4 regions of the Selenomonas sp. CM52 genome follow, and region 3 is predicted to be linked to each of the others. Evidence: riboswitches for the same ligand, from Rfam matches in the RefSeq annotation. Region 3 holds a riboswitch; each other region holds the start of a gene.
What was found. A riboswitch is a leader RNA that binds a small molecule or an ion and turns the genes downstream of it on or off. The one in region 3 is predicted to bind cobalamin.
Positions count from the first base shown of each region.

Region 1: another riboswitch for cobalamin. It lies ahead of HMPREF1153_RS06745 (methylmalonyl-CoA mutase family protein); the one in region 3 lies ahead of HMPREF1153_RS04330 (ABC transporter substrate-binding protein).
Region 2: another riboswitch for cobalamin. It lies ahead of nikB (nickel ABC transporter permease); the one in region 3 lies ahead of HMPREF1153_RS04330 (ABC transporter substrate-binding protein).
Region 4: another riboswitch for cobalamin. It lies ahead of HMPREF1153_RS07975 (ABC transporter substrate-binding protein); the one in region 3 lies ahead of HMPREF1153_RS04330 (ABC transporter substrate-binding protein).

Region 1 is NZ_ALNM01000028.1:18,391-22,167, reverse strand. Features, by position in the region: gene HMPREF1153_RS06755 (glutamine synthetase) at 1-741, shown strand, start outside; gene HMPREF1153_RS06750 (hypothetical protein) at 797-1,060, opposite strand; cobalamin riboswitch at 1,200-1,374, shown strand; gene HMPREF1153_RS06745 (methylmalonyl-CoA mutase family protein) at 1,607-3,777, shown strand, end outside.
Region 2 is NZ_ALNM01000010.1:53,568-57,344, reverse strand. Features, by position in the region: gene HMPREF1153_RS01780 (ABC transporter substrate-binding protein) at 1-366, opposite strand, end outside; gene nikC (nickel transporter permease) at 391-1,203, opposite strand; gene nikB (nickel ABC transporter permease) at 1,203-2,144, opposite strand; cobalamin riboswitch at 2,374-2,624, opposite strand; gene HMPREF1153_RS01765 (lysylphosphatidylglycerol synthase transmembrane domain-containing protein) at 2,738-3,739, opposite strand.
Region 3 is NZ_ALNM01000019.1:99,605-103,381, reverse strand. Features, by position in the region: gene HMPREF1153_RS04335 (ABC transporter permease) at 1-436, opposite strand, end outside; gene HMPREF1153_RS04330 (ABC transporter substrate-binding protein) at 437-2,026, opposite strand; cobalamin riboswitch at 2,207-2,379, opposite strand; gene HMPREF1153_RS04325 (MazG nucleotide pyrophosphohydrolase domain-containing protein) at 2,454-2,924, opposite strand; gene HMPREF1153_RS04320 (nitroreductase family protein) at 3,007-3,519, opposite strand; gene HMPREF1153_RS04315 (protein O-GlcNAcase) at 3,612-3,777, opposite strand, start outside.
Region 4 is NZ_ALNM01000030.1:84,492-88,268, reverse strand. Features, by position in the region: gene HMPREF1153_RS07980 (TonB-dependent receptor plug domain-containing protein) at 1-788, opposite strand, end outside; gene HMPREF1153_RS07975 (ABC transporter substrate-binding protein) at 824-1,807, opposite strand; cobalamin riboswitch at 1,989-2,166, opposite strand; gene HMPREF1153_RS07960 (DNA-deoxyinosine glycosylase) at 2,820-3,335, shown strand; gene HMPREF1153_RS07955 (Asp23/Gls24 family envelope stress response protein) at 3,413-3,777, opposite strand, start outside.

The DNA of each region.
Region 1 (3,777 bases), on a different contig from region 3:
CCGGAAATTCCGTCGCGCAACCGCACGATACTTGCAGGATTGATTCGCGATTTGGCGAATCCCTATGCGACGCGCTTCGAACTGCGCGCCTGCAATCCGTATTCCAATATATACCTTGTTTTGGCTGCGGTCTATTCTGCAGTGCTTGACGGTGTGAAGACCTCGATTCACCATACGACGGAGGAACTTCTGGCAGAACTTTCCAAGGAAGCGGGGAAGGAAGGCTTTTATCTTGAAAAGGATCGAGCTTATCGTAGCGAGGTCGACGTCTTCGAGGATTACACCGAAAAGGAAAGAAATCGCCTCTTCGGCGCACCACCGGCGACGGTTTGGGAAAATATGCAGGGGTTTGAGAATCATCCCGAGAAGGTCGCCGCCATCACGGTGGGCGGCGCTCTGCGTCCGCAGATCATCGAGGCGTTCAAGGCGGGCGCTCTCCTGCGCTGGAAGACGGAACTCATCAGCCGCATCATTCCTGAGAACCGCGACATCGTGCGCAAGGCAAAGGAAGTGCAGGCGACCTTCGTGACGGATCAGGATTCCTACAACTGGAACAAGATCAACGGCATTCGCTCGTATCTCGCGAAGGACAGCATCGACGAAAAATCTCTGTTCACGCTTCTCACCAAGGCCTTGCACGAAGGCGATTACGCCGTGGCGTCGGGTCTGCAGGTGGAGATGTATGACAAGATCGAGGAACTCAAGGCGCTTTATGACGCCTATATCAAGAATATGATCTGATGGATTGCCGCCAAAAAGCGCCTTTGCGGGCGCTTTTTGGCGGCAATTGCGTTTCTTAATAAATATGGTACGTCTTCCAGGGAATCTGCTCGACCTTGATCGTCTTTAGAAAATCGACGATGTCCTTTCTGCCATAGTAGCGCGGATTGCCGTCCTTGTCCTGCGACATCAGTACGATGGGCATGTTGCGGAAGAAGGGGGCGATCTCATTGCGGAACGATACGGCGCGAGCCGTGTACTGCGTGACGTGGGGCTTGACGACGACGATGGCGAAGGTCACGCCCTGCTCGATGATGACGGATCCATGAACTTTGATCATGCTGTGTCTCCTTGTGCAATTTTGAAGAATCGTAGAAAATCGTAGAAAATCTATGCAGAATCAAACCATATTTTTATTGTAAAAGACTTCGGGAGTATTGACAATCCCCAATAAACAGAGTTAATATAAAGATGAAAACAACATATTGTTGGAGACAGGTGTCGCAAGACTTAATAGGGAATTCGGTAGAAGCCGGAGCGGTCCCGCCACTGTAAGAGGAGTCCTTCATAAAAGGCCACTGGAGAAATCTTTGGGAAGGCATGATCGGACGATGAATCTGAGCCAGGAGAACTGCCTGTTTTGACATCACCGTCAGCGCGATTTGCGCTGGTACCTGCGAGCGATGGGTAGGGGATTTTGTCGTTTCACGGCAGGCTCTCCGGCGCAGATTTGCACCGGATTTTTTATTGGAAAATGCACTTTGCACGGACATGATGTGCAGAAGAGATTTCCTGCAAGCCTGTTCACGAAAATGATGAAGCCGCCCTCGACTGCAGGGCGGCTTTTTGTTGTATTCCGTATTATTTCAAGGGAGGCTGTGGAAATATGAGCAATGAGACAAAGGGTCAGGACGAGAATCTTGACCTGCAGGCCATCTTGAAGAAGGCCGAACAGCAAACGAGTTTCCCCGATGTGCCGCTCGACGAATTCGAACCGCCGACGTATGACGAGTGGAAAGAGGCATGCGTCGCACTCTTGAAGGGGGCGCCCTTCGAGAAAAAGATGTTCACGAAAACGTACGAGGGCATCACATTCGAGCCGATGTACACCCACAAGATGACGGACGAGATCCTGCCGAGGACGGACTTTCCCGGCATGGACAACTTCCTGCGCGGTGTGCGTCCGAACGGCTATATCGAACAGCCTTGGGGCATCGCGCAGTCGTGCGACGAGACGCTGCCCGAGGAGAACAACGAACTCTTGCACCGCGAAGTGGACAAGGGTTCGACGATCTACAACATCCGCCTCGATTCGGCAACGCTCCTCAACAAGGATGCCAAGGATGCTGAAAAAATCGGCGATGAAGGCTGCAATATCACAACGGTTGAGGATATGCACACGACGCTCAACGGCTTGAAGCTCGACCAGCATCCGCTCTACATCTATGCGGGCGCTTCGTCCCTGCCGATGCTGTCTCTCGTCGCTGCGTCCGTCAAGTCTGACGGCGGTGACCTCGCAAAGCTCGGCGGCTTCGTGGGAGCAGACCCCTTGGGCGAGTTGATTCAGCGCGGCGAGAATTACGCTTCGCTGCCACAGCTCTATGATGAGATGGCGGAGGCTGCTCTCTGGGCAAAGCAGTATGCGCCGAATCTCAAGACGATCATGGTGCGCAGCGATGCCGTTTCGCGCGGCGGCGCCAACGATGTGCAGGAAGTCGCCTCGACGCTCGCCGTCGGCGTCGCGTACTTGCGTGCCCTCATGGAGCGCGGGCTTACGGTCGACGAGGCGGCAGGGCAGATGATGTTCGGCTTCTCGATGGGCGCGAACTTCTTCCTGCAGATTGCGAAGCTTCGTGCGGTTCGCCCGATTTGGGCGCAGATCGTCAAGGCGTTCGGCGGCGGAGAAGAGGCGCAGCGCATCCACGTACATGCACGTCCCGCACTGTTTTTCAAGACGGTTTACGATCCTTACGTCAACATGCTGCGCAACACGACGGAGATCTTCTCCGGTGTCGTCGGCGGACTTGACTCCTTTGAGAACGCTCCGTTCGATGAGCCGATTCGCAAGGGTGATGAGTTCTCGCGCCGCATCGCGCGCAATGTGCAGATCATGCTGCAGGAAGAATTCGGCCTTATGCAGCCGATTGATCCAGCGGGCGGCTCTTGGGCAGTCGAGACGCTGACGAAAGAAATTCAGGAAAAGATTTGGGCAGAATTCCAGACGATCGAGGGCAAGGGCGGTATCGTCAAGGCTCTCGAAGTCGGCTATGTGCAGGAAGAAGTCGCAAAGACGCTTGAAGATCGCTTCAAGAAGCTCGAACTGCGCAGAGATCGCATCGTCGGCAACAATATGTATCCGAATATGACGGAGAAACTGCTCGATCCGCGCACAGAGGATGTGGCGGAACTTATGGAAAAGCGCAAGAAGGATGTCGAAGCCTATCTCGCCGATGTGGACGAGACATTCAAAAAGGAGTGCCTCACGGCATTGAAGAGTGCGGGCAAGGGCGAGAAGGCGGAGGCTGCTGTCAAGGCGGCGAAGGCCGGTGCGACGATTGCGGAGCTTCGCGAGGCCTTGCAGACGGGCGAGGCAGCCGAGAAGATCACGGCAATTGGAGCGCACCGCTGGAGCGAGCGCTATGAAGCTCTGCGCCGCATCACCGAGGAGTATAGGGACAGCCACGACGGCGATAACGTGAAGATCTTCCTCGCGAATATGGGCCCCATTCCGCAGCACAAGGCGCGTGCCGATTTCTCGACGAGCTTCCTGCAGGTCGGAGCCTTTGAAGTGCTGTTGAACGACGGCTTCAAGACGACGGACGAAGCGGCTGCCGCCGCCAAGGAGTCGGGCGCCGATGCTGTCGTCATCTGCTCGACAGATCCGACGTATCCGGAAATTGTGCCCGAGCTTGCGCCGAAACTGCGCACAGCATTGCCTGCGGCTACGATCTTCCTCGCGGGCGCTGCGCCGAAGGATTTGGAGCCAGTTTATCGCGAAGCGGGTGTGGATGACTTCATTTCCGTGCGTGCCAACTGCTACAAGACACTGCAGATGCT
Region 2 (3,777 bases), on a different contig from region 3:
GCGCTTGTTCTTCGCGAAAGCGCGCTCGATGGACGCCTTGACCGCTTCCGCCGTCAGATCCTTGCCGTTCGAGAATTTCACGCCGTCGCGAATCTTGAACGTCCACGTCAGGTGGTCGTCGCTGATCTTCCAGCTCTCCGCCAGCCACGGCTGCACGTTCATCTTCTCGTCGAACTTTGCCAAGGCCTCGCCCATGCCGTAGCGCATGACGACCCAGCCAAAATAGTTCTCCGTCGGCTCCAGGCTGTCGGCGAAATTCGTCACGCCAACCTTAAGCGTCGAGTTATCCGCCTTGTCTGAACCGCAGCCCGCAAAGATTGCGGCGGAGAATACCAAGGTGAATACAAGGAAAAGCCATCGTTTCATTTTGTTCACAAAAATACCCCTTTCTTAATTTGCCTTTTTGGGATCCATGACATCGCGCAGACTGTCGCCCCAAAGATTGAAGACGGCGACGACGACGAGGATGGCGACGCCCGGATAGACCATGAGCCAAGGCGCTGTCTGGATGAACTGCCGCCCCTCGTTGAGCATGAGTCCCCACTCGGGCGTCGGCGGCTGTGCGCCGAAGCCGAGAAACGACAGGCCGGCAATCTCCATCATCATGGCGCCGATGTCCGTCGCTGCCGTCAAGATGATCGTCGGCAGAAGATTCGGCGCGATGTGACGCCAAATGATCATCGAAGTGCGCGTGCCGTTCGTGACGGCGGCAGAGAGGAAGTCCTGCTGCGCCAGCTTGAGCGTCAGGCTGCGCGCCAGTCGCGCGTACCTCGTCCAACCGACGGCGGAAAGCGCCAGAATCGTGTTCGCGATGCTGCCGCCGAGCATGCCGGCGATGGCGATAGCAAGCACGATTCCCGGGAAAGCCAGCACCATGTCCGTGAAGCGCATGAGCAAGGTGTCGACCTTGCCGCCCGTAAAGCCGGCGATGATGCCGATGAGCGTGCCGACGACGGACATGATGAAGACGATGCCGAGCGCCATGGCGATGGAAATCCTCATGCCGTAGAGGATGCGCGTGAAGGAATCCCTGCCGAGCTTGTCCGTGCCGAAGAGATGCTCCGACGACGGCGGCAGAAGCGACGTCTGCATCGAGGACGTGTACGGGTCGTAAGGCGCCAGATACGGCGCGACGACCGCTGCCAAAATGAGCAGAACGACCAAGACTGAATAAAGATAGAAAAGTTTTCTGTCCTTCGCCATCAGCGTCCCCCCCTCTTCAAGCGCGGATCAAGCTTCGCGTAAGAAATATCGACGAGGAGGTTGATAAGCATGTAGAGTATGGCAATCCACAGCACGAACCCCTGCACCAGCGGATAGTCGCGCATCTCGATCGCATGAACGGCCATCTTGCCGAGTCCCGGCCACGAGAATACCATCTCGATGACGGCGACGCCTCCCAAGAGCCAGCCGATGGCAAGCCCCAGGAGCGTCACGAGCGGCAGGCAGGCGTTCGGCAGCACATGACGCCAAAGGATGCGCTGCATGGAAAGACCACGCGCCTTCGCGCCGATGACGTAGTCCTGTCCAAGCTCTTCGAGGACAGCCGTGCGCACCTGCCGCGTATACTTCGCCGACATGACGACGGCGAGCGTGAACGCAGGAAGCACGATGCCTCGCGCCGTGATGTCACCGCCCGCAATCGGGAAGAGATGCAGCTTCAATCCGAAGATATAGAGCAGCACGAGTCCGATCCAAAAGCCCGGCATTGAGACGCCGAAGAAGGACAGCACGCGGATCACATAGTCAATCCAGCGGTTGCGGTAAAGAGCTGCGACGATGCCCAATGGCAGGGAGATCAAGACCGTCATAGCAGTCGCAGCTACGGCGAGCGCCAGCGTGCCCGGCAGGCACTGCATGAGCTTGTCGAACACGGGGATCTTCGCCGAATATGAGCGTCCCATGTCGCCTTGCAGCACGCCGCCCAGCCATCTCCCATACTGCACGAGAAACGGCTGATCGAGTCCCAGCTCCTTGCGCGTCGCATCGATCGTTTCCTGTGACACGACGGAATCGCCGACCTCCAAGAGCGTTTCCGCAGGATCGCCCGGCGAGAGATACGTCAGGCTGAATGTCAGGAAGCTCACGCCAAAGAGCGTGATGAGCATCTGACACAGGCGGCGTATCAATTCTTTTCCTTTCAATGCAATACCTCATCTCCTTAAAAATCATATAAAAAAGACATTTGCGACCGAATCCTCAGAATCGGTCTCTATAAGGAAACGCCCATCTATCCGGCATTTCCATAAAAAAACGCATGTCCGTCAACCAAGACAAGACATGCGGATTTTTCCTGCAAGCGCAAAACACCAAGGACATATTCCCCCGTCGGAACACACCTTGGCATCCATCTCCCCATCTCTCGTAAGTCAAGCAATGAATCTTATCATAAGCAGGCTTTCTGGCTCTCGGATCATCGTTTGTTTCCGTCTTCCCGGGTTTTCCCCAGTGACATGTCAGGAAGTGCCGATGCATTCAGCACTTTCATCAGAAACAGTGATTTCAGCGTTTCCCATGGAAACAAATTCCCCGATTACAGCTGCGGGACAGCATGGGTCTTTCACCCATTTTCCTCTCATCGCTCGCCGATATACATCGGCGACACTTATGACGTCTGTATGAATTTTTGAGAAAACAATTACTATCGGTAATTATATAGCAAAGTTCCTATCATGGCAAGCGCACGAAAAAATTTTCTTTAAGAAACATTATTTCTCCCTGCGATATACCTGCACGCTCAGCCATCCTCCTGCTGCTCCATCTGTCGATGCATAAAATCTCTGCCAAACACCTTGAGGGTGTAGTAAAGGCCGATGAAGAACGGGATGTACTCGGCGATGAGCCGCCAGCAAACGGCGAGGATGCCGACGGTGCCTGCCGGTACGGAATCGGCAAAGAGCAAGACGAAGCCGCCCTCCGCGATGCCAGAGCCGCCGGGCGTCGGCGTGAAGTAGAGCAGCATGTTGAGGAAAATCATGCGCCCCATGACCGTGTACCAATCGGCATCTGTCACACCGAGTCCCAAAAGAAGACACGGAACGATGGCATAGATGAACATGAGACTGAAGCCTGATTCAAAAAAGATGCGAAGCATGCTCTTGGGCGAGGAAGCGAGGAGATGCACGCCCATCTTAAGATCACGATAGAAAGAGAGCAGCTTTTTGCTGCGCTTCGTGCTCAGTCGCTTCGTCAGGCGCAGGACGATGTAGTCGAACGCATTCGCGCGAAAGGCAAGCACGATGAGTGCGATGACGACGAAGGCGATGACAGAGATGAGCATCAGCGTATGATTGTCCACGCCAGGCAAGATGCCTGCGTCGTGCAGGAAAATGAACGGCATGCAGCATATAAGGAAGAGGATGGACACGAGGGTTCGCACGATGACGAGCACCGTCGCCTTGCCCGCCGGTACGCCTGCATGACGCAGGAACATGAGCTGCGCCACAGCGCCGCCCGTTGCCCCCGGCGTCAGGAGCGCGAGAAAGTAGTTGCCGAAGACCACCTGCACCGCCTGTCCCAGCGTGATGTGCTCGCCCGAGATCTTCACGAGGTGCATGAGGCGCGTGCCGTCAAGCGTCAGACCAAGGCTCACGCATAGGAGCGCAAGGGCGATGGACCACGGCTGGAACGCCGTGAGATTTTTCAACGTATGAATGTCGACCGTCGAATAGATGACGGCGCCCGAGATGAAGAAAACGAGCAGCAGCGGTACGATGAAACGCTTGCAGAACACCTTCATTTGACACCTCCTCAGAGCGGCCTGACGCAGTTTCTCAG
Region 3 (3,777 bases):
AGACGCACAGAAGGGAAAATCCCTGAATTGCCTTGTCCAGGCGGCTGTCACGGTACATTCCCGCGAGCACGCCCAGAACGAAGCCGATTGCGCCCGACAACGTCCACGCCGTCATCATCAAGAGAAGCGTAAGGCGAAACTTTTCTCCGATGACTTCGAGTACAGGGGCGCGATAGATGAACGATGTGCCGAAATCACCATGCAAAATATTCCCCGCCCAAAGCAGGAAGCGTTCGAGCGGCGGCTTGTCAAAGCCCCAATAAGAGGCAATGAGCGCATGCTGCTCCGCCGATGCCGCCTTATTGATAAAGTACGCGTCGATGGGATCGATGGGCGAATTGGCGAGCAGGATAAAACTGATGACGCTCACCGCAGCGAGGAGGAGCACAAGCCGAAACAGATTGCCCCCAAGAAAGCAGAAGATTCTCTTATCCATTTACTTCCTCCACTGCCATTCGTCAAGTGTTATAAGGATCCCCATGCCCTGTCCGCGCTCACCCGCACGCAGCTGACCGAGATCGAGCTGATTGTTGACGAAATACGGCATCTGAACCGTCGCAATCCAAAGATAGGGGATATCGACCTTCGGCCCTGTCATGCCATCCCACTGTGCCGCACGGAACTCGCGCAGCATCTCCTCATCGGTCGCAGCGGCAAGTGCCCGATCGATATGCACATCAACCGTCGGGTTGCGATACATGGCAGAGTTGTTGATGACATTCACCCCGACCTGCGAGGAATGGAAATAATTGTAGATCACTTGCGGCGTATAGTCGCCGCCCGCCCATACCGTCGGGATGTTGCGCGCTATCTTGCGGGCCTCCGACCATGGCGTCGACTTTGCGATGATGTTGATGCCGAGCTTCTTCGCATCCTGTGCAAGCGCCACCGCTGTATTGTAACGCTGCAGGTCATTGGAACGGCCATTGATGACGAATTCCGCCTTCTGCCCGTTCTTCTCGCGAATGCCGTCGCCGTCCGTATCCACCCAGCCCGCAGCCTCAAGAATCTTCACGGCTTCGTCCACGCGGTTGTCCGATTCCTGCAAATCGTTATTCGCCCAAGAAAGAGCTTCTGCAAAATTCATCGTCGGCTTTCCGAAACCGTCGAGCGCGTTCTCAATGATCGCCTTGCGGTCAATGCCGATATTGAGCGCCTGGCGGATGGCAGGATCGCTCGTCACATTGTTGCCGACCAGCATGCCGTTTTCGTCATGCTCCGGCTCCTGCGGCATATTGACGCAGAAGCTGTCGATGGTGTCCATCACTACCAATTTCATATTCGGCACGCTTGCCGCCGCAAATTCGGGCGGTGCAAAGACGAGATCGACCTGTCCGGACTGCGCTGCTGCAAGCACAGCATCATTGCCCAGATTCAGCGCCGTCACCTTTTTCAGCTTCGGCTTTTCTCCGTAATAATATTCGTTCGGCTCCATCACAAGCTGCTGTTCCTTTTGGAACGAGACGACCTTCCAGGGACCGCTGCCGACCGGCGCCGTCGCATACCCTTCTTTATAGGCGTGCTTCGGCACAATGCCGAGGGATGCCGCCGTTTCGAGGAAAACAGACCACGGGCGTGACAGCTTGAACTCCACCTGCGTCGGGGACAGGGCGCGCACCGACTCCATCGCGGTCAGATCCACGGCGCTGGCCGCCTTCTTCGCCGTTTCGTAGGTAAAGACGACATCCTCTGCCGTCAGCGGCTGACCGTCAGAGAATTTCGCATCATCCCGGATCGTAAAGGTATACTTCAGCCCATCCTCTGAACGTTCAACGTTTGTAGCCAGCTCCTTGATGAGCTGATTCTTTTCATCATGTCCCATCAATGCGCTGTGGAACGGATCCGGCCCCCAGAGACCCCATCCCATCGTCGGATCGAAACCCTCGCCTACCATATACTTGCCGACCGAGATCACGATTTCGCCCTTCTCTGCGCGCTCGTTTTTCGCCTGATCCGCGCCTCCGCAGCCGACGGTGAGCATCATCATCGCCGCCAGCAGAAACATACAAAGTTTCCTCACTGTCATGCCTCCTCGCATATAACACCCAATACTCACAGCATACCTTCCTCCAGACAATCCTATCATTCTGCGCCTTCCATCCACCTCCTTCCATCACTTTCGCCCAGACATATAAAAAGCCTCTTTGCTAAAGAGCAAAAAGGCGCACGAAACACGAGCCACGCCTTCCTGTCTCTCGCAGGAATAATAACAGCGCTTCGATCGGGCAGTTCTTCTGGCTCTGCATCCTCGTCTTCCTCGCCTTCCCAGTTTCCCAGTGACATCATGAGGTCGACTCTGCATTACAGCTGCGGAACAGCGCAGGTCTTTCACCTGCTTCTCTATTAAGCGCAGCGCGCACCCGATCGGCAAAATATGAAGTTGTTTTCGGATTCAGCTTACAATAAAACGAACAATGTGTCAATGGGCGTTGAGGAGCTGAAACGCCCATCGGTTACAGCTTTTTGCGTTCCCTCGCCTTCTGCAAGAGCAGCGCCGCCTCTTCAAATGCGTCGGGCAGGTACGCTTCCTCCCATTCGCGCCCGCGCTTCTCCCATGCCTTGATCGCCGTCCACTCCGTCAGAGACTTGCCCGCCGCATCCTTGACAGGCTCGCCAAACACATGCGGATGGCGGCGCACCATCTTTTCTGCAGCGGCTCTCGCTGCATCCTCCAACGTGAAAAGCCCCGCCTCTTCTGCAAGCTGTGCGTGAAAGATCACTTGCAGCAGGAGATCGCCAAGCTCTTCGCGCAAGTTGTCCGCCTTCCCCGTCTCCCTTAAGATGTTGATGCCGCAGAGTACCTCGACCGCCTCCTCTATGCAGCCTGGCTTGATGCTCTCATGCGTCTGCTTCCGATCCCATGGGCAGCCATGTTCGGAGCGCAGCGTGCGCACAATATCCTGCAATCGCTCAACGTATGTCATAAATCTTCCTCGCATTCAACAAAATCCGCTCCATAAGGAAAACCCCGCCGCAACATGCGTGCAGCGGGGCAACAACAATCTCTCAAAGCCAATCGGCAAGCTTCTCTACACCCACACGCTCGGCATGACGCGGCGAGGGCGCAGCATCCTCGGCAGGATAGCCGACGGGAAAAATCGCCACAAGCTCATAATCCGCCATCTCGGGGAAAAACTCCTTGAGTTTCGGCGCATCGAAATGCGCGACCCACGTCGTCCCAAGTCCCAAGTCTTCAATCGCCAGCATCATATGCGTCGCCGCAATGCTCGCATCCACATCGGCGAAGTTTTTCTTGTCAGAGGGACGTACCCAAGCATCATCCGCCTTGCTGCCCACAACAAAGGCGACGGGTGCGCCGAAGATGAAGGATGTCGTCTGTGAAACCTTCTCCATCGCCTCAGCGCTCTCAAGAAGCCAGATATGAAGCGGCTGATTGTTGTGGGCGGTCGGCGCGAGATTCCCCGCCTCCAAAATCTTTTGCAGCTTCTCCTCCTCCACGGGCTGCGCCGAAAGCTTGCGGCAAGAATAGCGCTTTTTCGCCAAATCAAGAAACGACATAAAGAACTCCTCCTCTACGAAAAATGCACATCCATACATCTTTGATATATTCTAGCATAACCTCCCAAGAGGTCAAGGCGCAGACCGATCGGCTAGTTTTCCCTCCGTCCTACGCCAACCTCTTGCATTTCATGCCACGATTTCGCCCTCGCGATAAAATCTGCGAGCACCTGCTCGGAGAGACGCGGTTCTTCCTTTTTTTGCTGCTCTGTTGGAACATCCTTGATTTTTTGATAAAGCGCCGCCTCGTGCGCAAAG
Region 4 (3,777 bases), on a different contig from region 3:
TAATAGATATGCGCTGAGCTGCGATCGTCGATCTTGTCATCGAGGCGCAGGGAGAAACTGCGATTGCGATAATCGCTGCTATCCATCTTATAGCCTGTACCCTTGTAGTTGTAATCGAAGTTGCCTCCGTTCGTCATGGCACCCGTCACGAACCAGCTGTAGTTGCCATCCGTGCCCTGGTTTGTCAGCTCAAGGCTGTGCGTCTTCCACGAACCCGTGCTGAGGTCGACGGTCGTTTCATTCTTCACGCCCTTCTTCGTGATAATGTTGATGACGCCGCCCACAGCATCGCTGCCGTAGAGAGCCGAGCCGCCACCCTTGACAATCTCGATGCGCTGGATGTTCTTCATCGAAGGAATCATATTAAGATCTGCACTGGAACGACCAGAAGATGCGCCTTGATCATTGTTGACTCGCTCCCCGTCGACAAGGACGATCACGCGTTCATCTCCATTGAGACGAACGATCTCCTGCTGCTGCCCGCCCATGCGCGTGACAGTCACTCCGTTTACATGCTCAACAGCCTCGCCAACCGTTGCATAGTGATTCGCAGCGATTTCCTTCGCCGTGATGACTGTGACGTTGGCTGGAGTGTCCATGCGCTCTGTCGGGATGCGCTCCGCCGTCACGACGGTCGCGCCGAGGTCGTTCACTGCATTCTCTGTCGCTTCGTCAGCCGCATCGTTTTCTGCCGCGAACACCGGTGCGCAACAGAGACTCGACGCAAAAAAAGCCGCCAACACCTTCCTTGTCAAACCATCCTTGCCGTAGATTTTCTTGCTCTTCATGCTCATTTCTCCTCCTTGATGATTTTAATGAATCCTTATTCCACCGCCGAGAGATGCTCTTCGCGTCCTTGGGCGAAAGCGTCTCCGTATGCGCGATAGGCGATTTCCTGCACGCCAAGTACGAAGTCCTGCGAGCAGTTGTAGATATAGGCTTCCGTCGGTTCTTCGAGGCGATGCTCGCGGATGGCCTTGACCGTCTGCAGGGACGGATCGTCGAAGTATTCCTTGCGGAACTTGTCGACGTCGAATTTCCCATGGTCGTTGTACGTCGGCACGAAGAGGATGTCTGGATTGATCTCGACGAGCTGCTCCTTCGTCATGGCCTGGCCGTCGCGGATGCCGAGCGCCGACCTGCCGTTCTTCACGCCCGCATAGCGGCAGGCGTCGTCAAAGCTGGAGCCGATGCCGCCATAACCCGACATCAGGGAGATCAAGACGACTGTCTTGCGCTCGCTCTCGGGGATGGCGCTGACCTTCTTCTCTATGCCTTTAAGATGCTCGTCCATCATCGCGAGGAGCTTTTCCCCGCGTTCGGGCACGCCTGCCGCCTGCGCGAGAAGCGCGATCGTCTCCTTAATCTCAGCGAGATTCCTCGCGCCCTTGCAGACGACGACGGTAAGTCCCGCTTCACGAAGCGACGGTACAATGGCGAGGTCACCCCAGTCAGGCACGATGACGAGATCAGGCGAAAGCGCGACGAGCTCTTCGACCGTCGGATTGCCGACGCGCTTTTCCACCTTCTTCGCAAGATCCACAACATTCGAGCTTACAGGATCGTCAAGGAGGCTGTTTACCGCTGCCATATCTTCGGGCGGCACAAGACCAAGCATGACCTCGTCCGTGCTCATCGAAAGCGTGACAATGCGATGTGGTTTCGCAGGCACGGTGACGACCGTACCTTGGCTGTCCGTGACCGTATAGCTTCCTGCGCCGCCCTGCGCCGCCTCCGGCGCGATACGGCACGCCGTCAGCAGCAGGCAGACGACGACTAGGACTATGGCAAAGAAACTTTTCTTCAAACTTTTTCCTCCCTTTACCGCCTCCTGCGACAAAGCTTAGATAGCAGTGAAGTCCAACTTTCTGCGAGAAAAGCATCCATAAAAAAGAGCCTTTCCCCCTCGAAGAGAAAGGCTCCCTTATGCAGCAGCGCAAAGGCGCACGGATGCAAAGAAGAATCCCCTTCCCATCGCTCGCAGGTCAAACGGTGATCGTCAAGCAGGCAGTTCTCCTGGCTCGGTTCATCGCTCGGCTGCGCCTTCCCAGGGAAGTACCCCAGTGACATCCTTGCAGCTTCGCTCCCCTCACAGTGGCGGGACCGCTCCGGCATAACCGGATTTTCTCTTAGACCCTTGCGGGTACCTGCTCCACAGCGTGATTTTCTCCGCTGTAACTTATGAAATTATAACTAGACTTAATCCAGACCCTATGCTACCGCAAAACTCTCGGCTTGTCAATGCACTTTAAGAAGAACGACAAGGGGCTGCCAAAAGGCAGCCCCTTCCCTTCGTCTCCTATGAAAGCTATGCTCAGCCCAACGACTGCAGAAGCATCGCTGCGCTCGCTCCGCTCGCAGCACCATGAAGGCGCTTCCTTTTCGGGAATCTTCCCATGAAGATTGGAAGTGTGCTATAATATAGACGGTGCTACTACAACGGTGGCGGTCGATTCTTAGCCCTCCTTGGCGGTCAACGTCAGCCAATCATGCGGCGCGCTTTGCGCTTGCATTCTTGGGACGTTTTCGCATACGAGCCGTTTGCCAATCAGCCGCGCCCTTTGAGCTTGCTTCTTGGACGGCTCAGCAGGGCGTTGCTTATGACGATTAATGATTTGATTGCGTTGCTCTTGGTAACGCTTTTCATCCTCATCGTTCTGAAAGCATAAGAAAACCCGCCTAGTCTTTGCCGGAAGAGGCGGGCTTTCTTAACCCAAATTTCTCTAGCGGGGCTGACCGTTACCAGTAGCACCCTTTCCACGCTTATTATACGACGTAAAAGCAGATTCGTCAAATTCCACTGCAAAGGAGTCCTGCTCATGCCCGCTTCTCCCTTCACCTGCGTCGGCTTTCCTCCGAGCATCGACGCAAACTGCACGCATATCATTCTCGGCTCGATGCCGGGCGCGGCGTCGCTCAGGGCGCAGCAATACTACGCCTACCCGCAGAATCGCTTCTGGCGGCTCATGGCGTATCTGTTGGAGGGCGGTGAGCCGCCGCAGGACTATGCGGCGCGGCTCCAGATGCTGCTCCGCCACCATATCGCGCTTTGGGACTCCATCGCCTCGTGCGAGCGCGAAGGCAGCTTGGACTCAGCGATTCGCGCGGCAAAGCCCAACGACTTCACCGCACTCCTCGCGCATTATCCGCGCCTCTCCACCTTCTGCCTGAACGGCGGCAAATCGGCCGATACTTTCCGCCGTGCCAACAAGCCACTTCTAAAACGCGACGATCTCACCTTTCATGCACTGCCCTCGACGAGCGCCGCCAACGCGCGCTGGCGCTTCGACGATCTCGCAAAAGCATGGAAAAAGGCGCTCCCCCTCGAAGAGTAAGGGGAGCGCCTTTTCTTCTCGATGAGCAGGCGGCGCACAGCGTCCACAAAACGAATGTTGAATGTTGTGCGTACAGCTTACGCTTCGATATAAAGCGCCTGCACCATGATGTCGACCTCGCGCACGAAAAGTCCCGTCATGTATTCGACCTTCGTTCTCACGCGCTGCTGCGTCTCCTTGATGAGTGTCGGAATATGGCTGCCGTAGGTCAGCACGACGGAACAGGAAATCTCAAGGCCGCGATCCTCGTCGCCTTTCCAGACGTGGCGCACGCGCACAGAACCGACCTTCGAGATGTATTCCTTCTCATGCACGATGCGCACGACCATCTCGCGAATTGCCAGATCGTCGATGATGAGCTTGCCATAATAGCTGAACACCGGGCGCACGATGGACTTCTCGCCGAGTTTGCGGCGACGCGTGCGGTTGCGGCGGAAAAAGG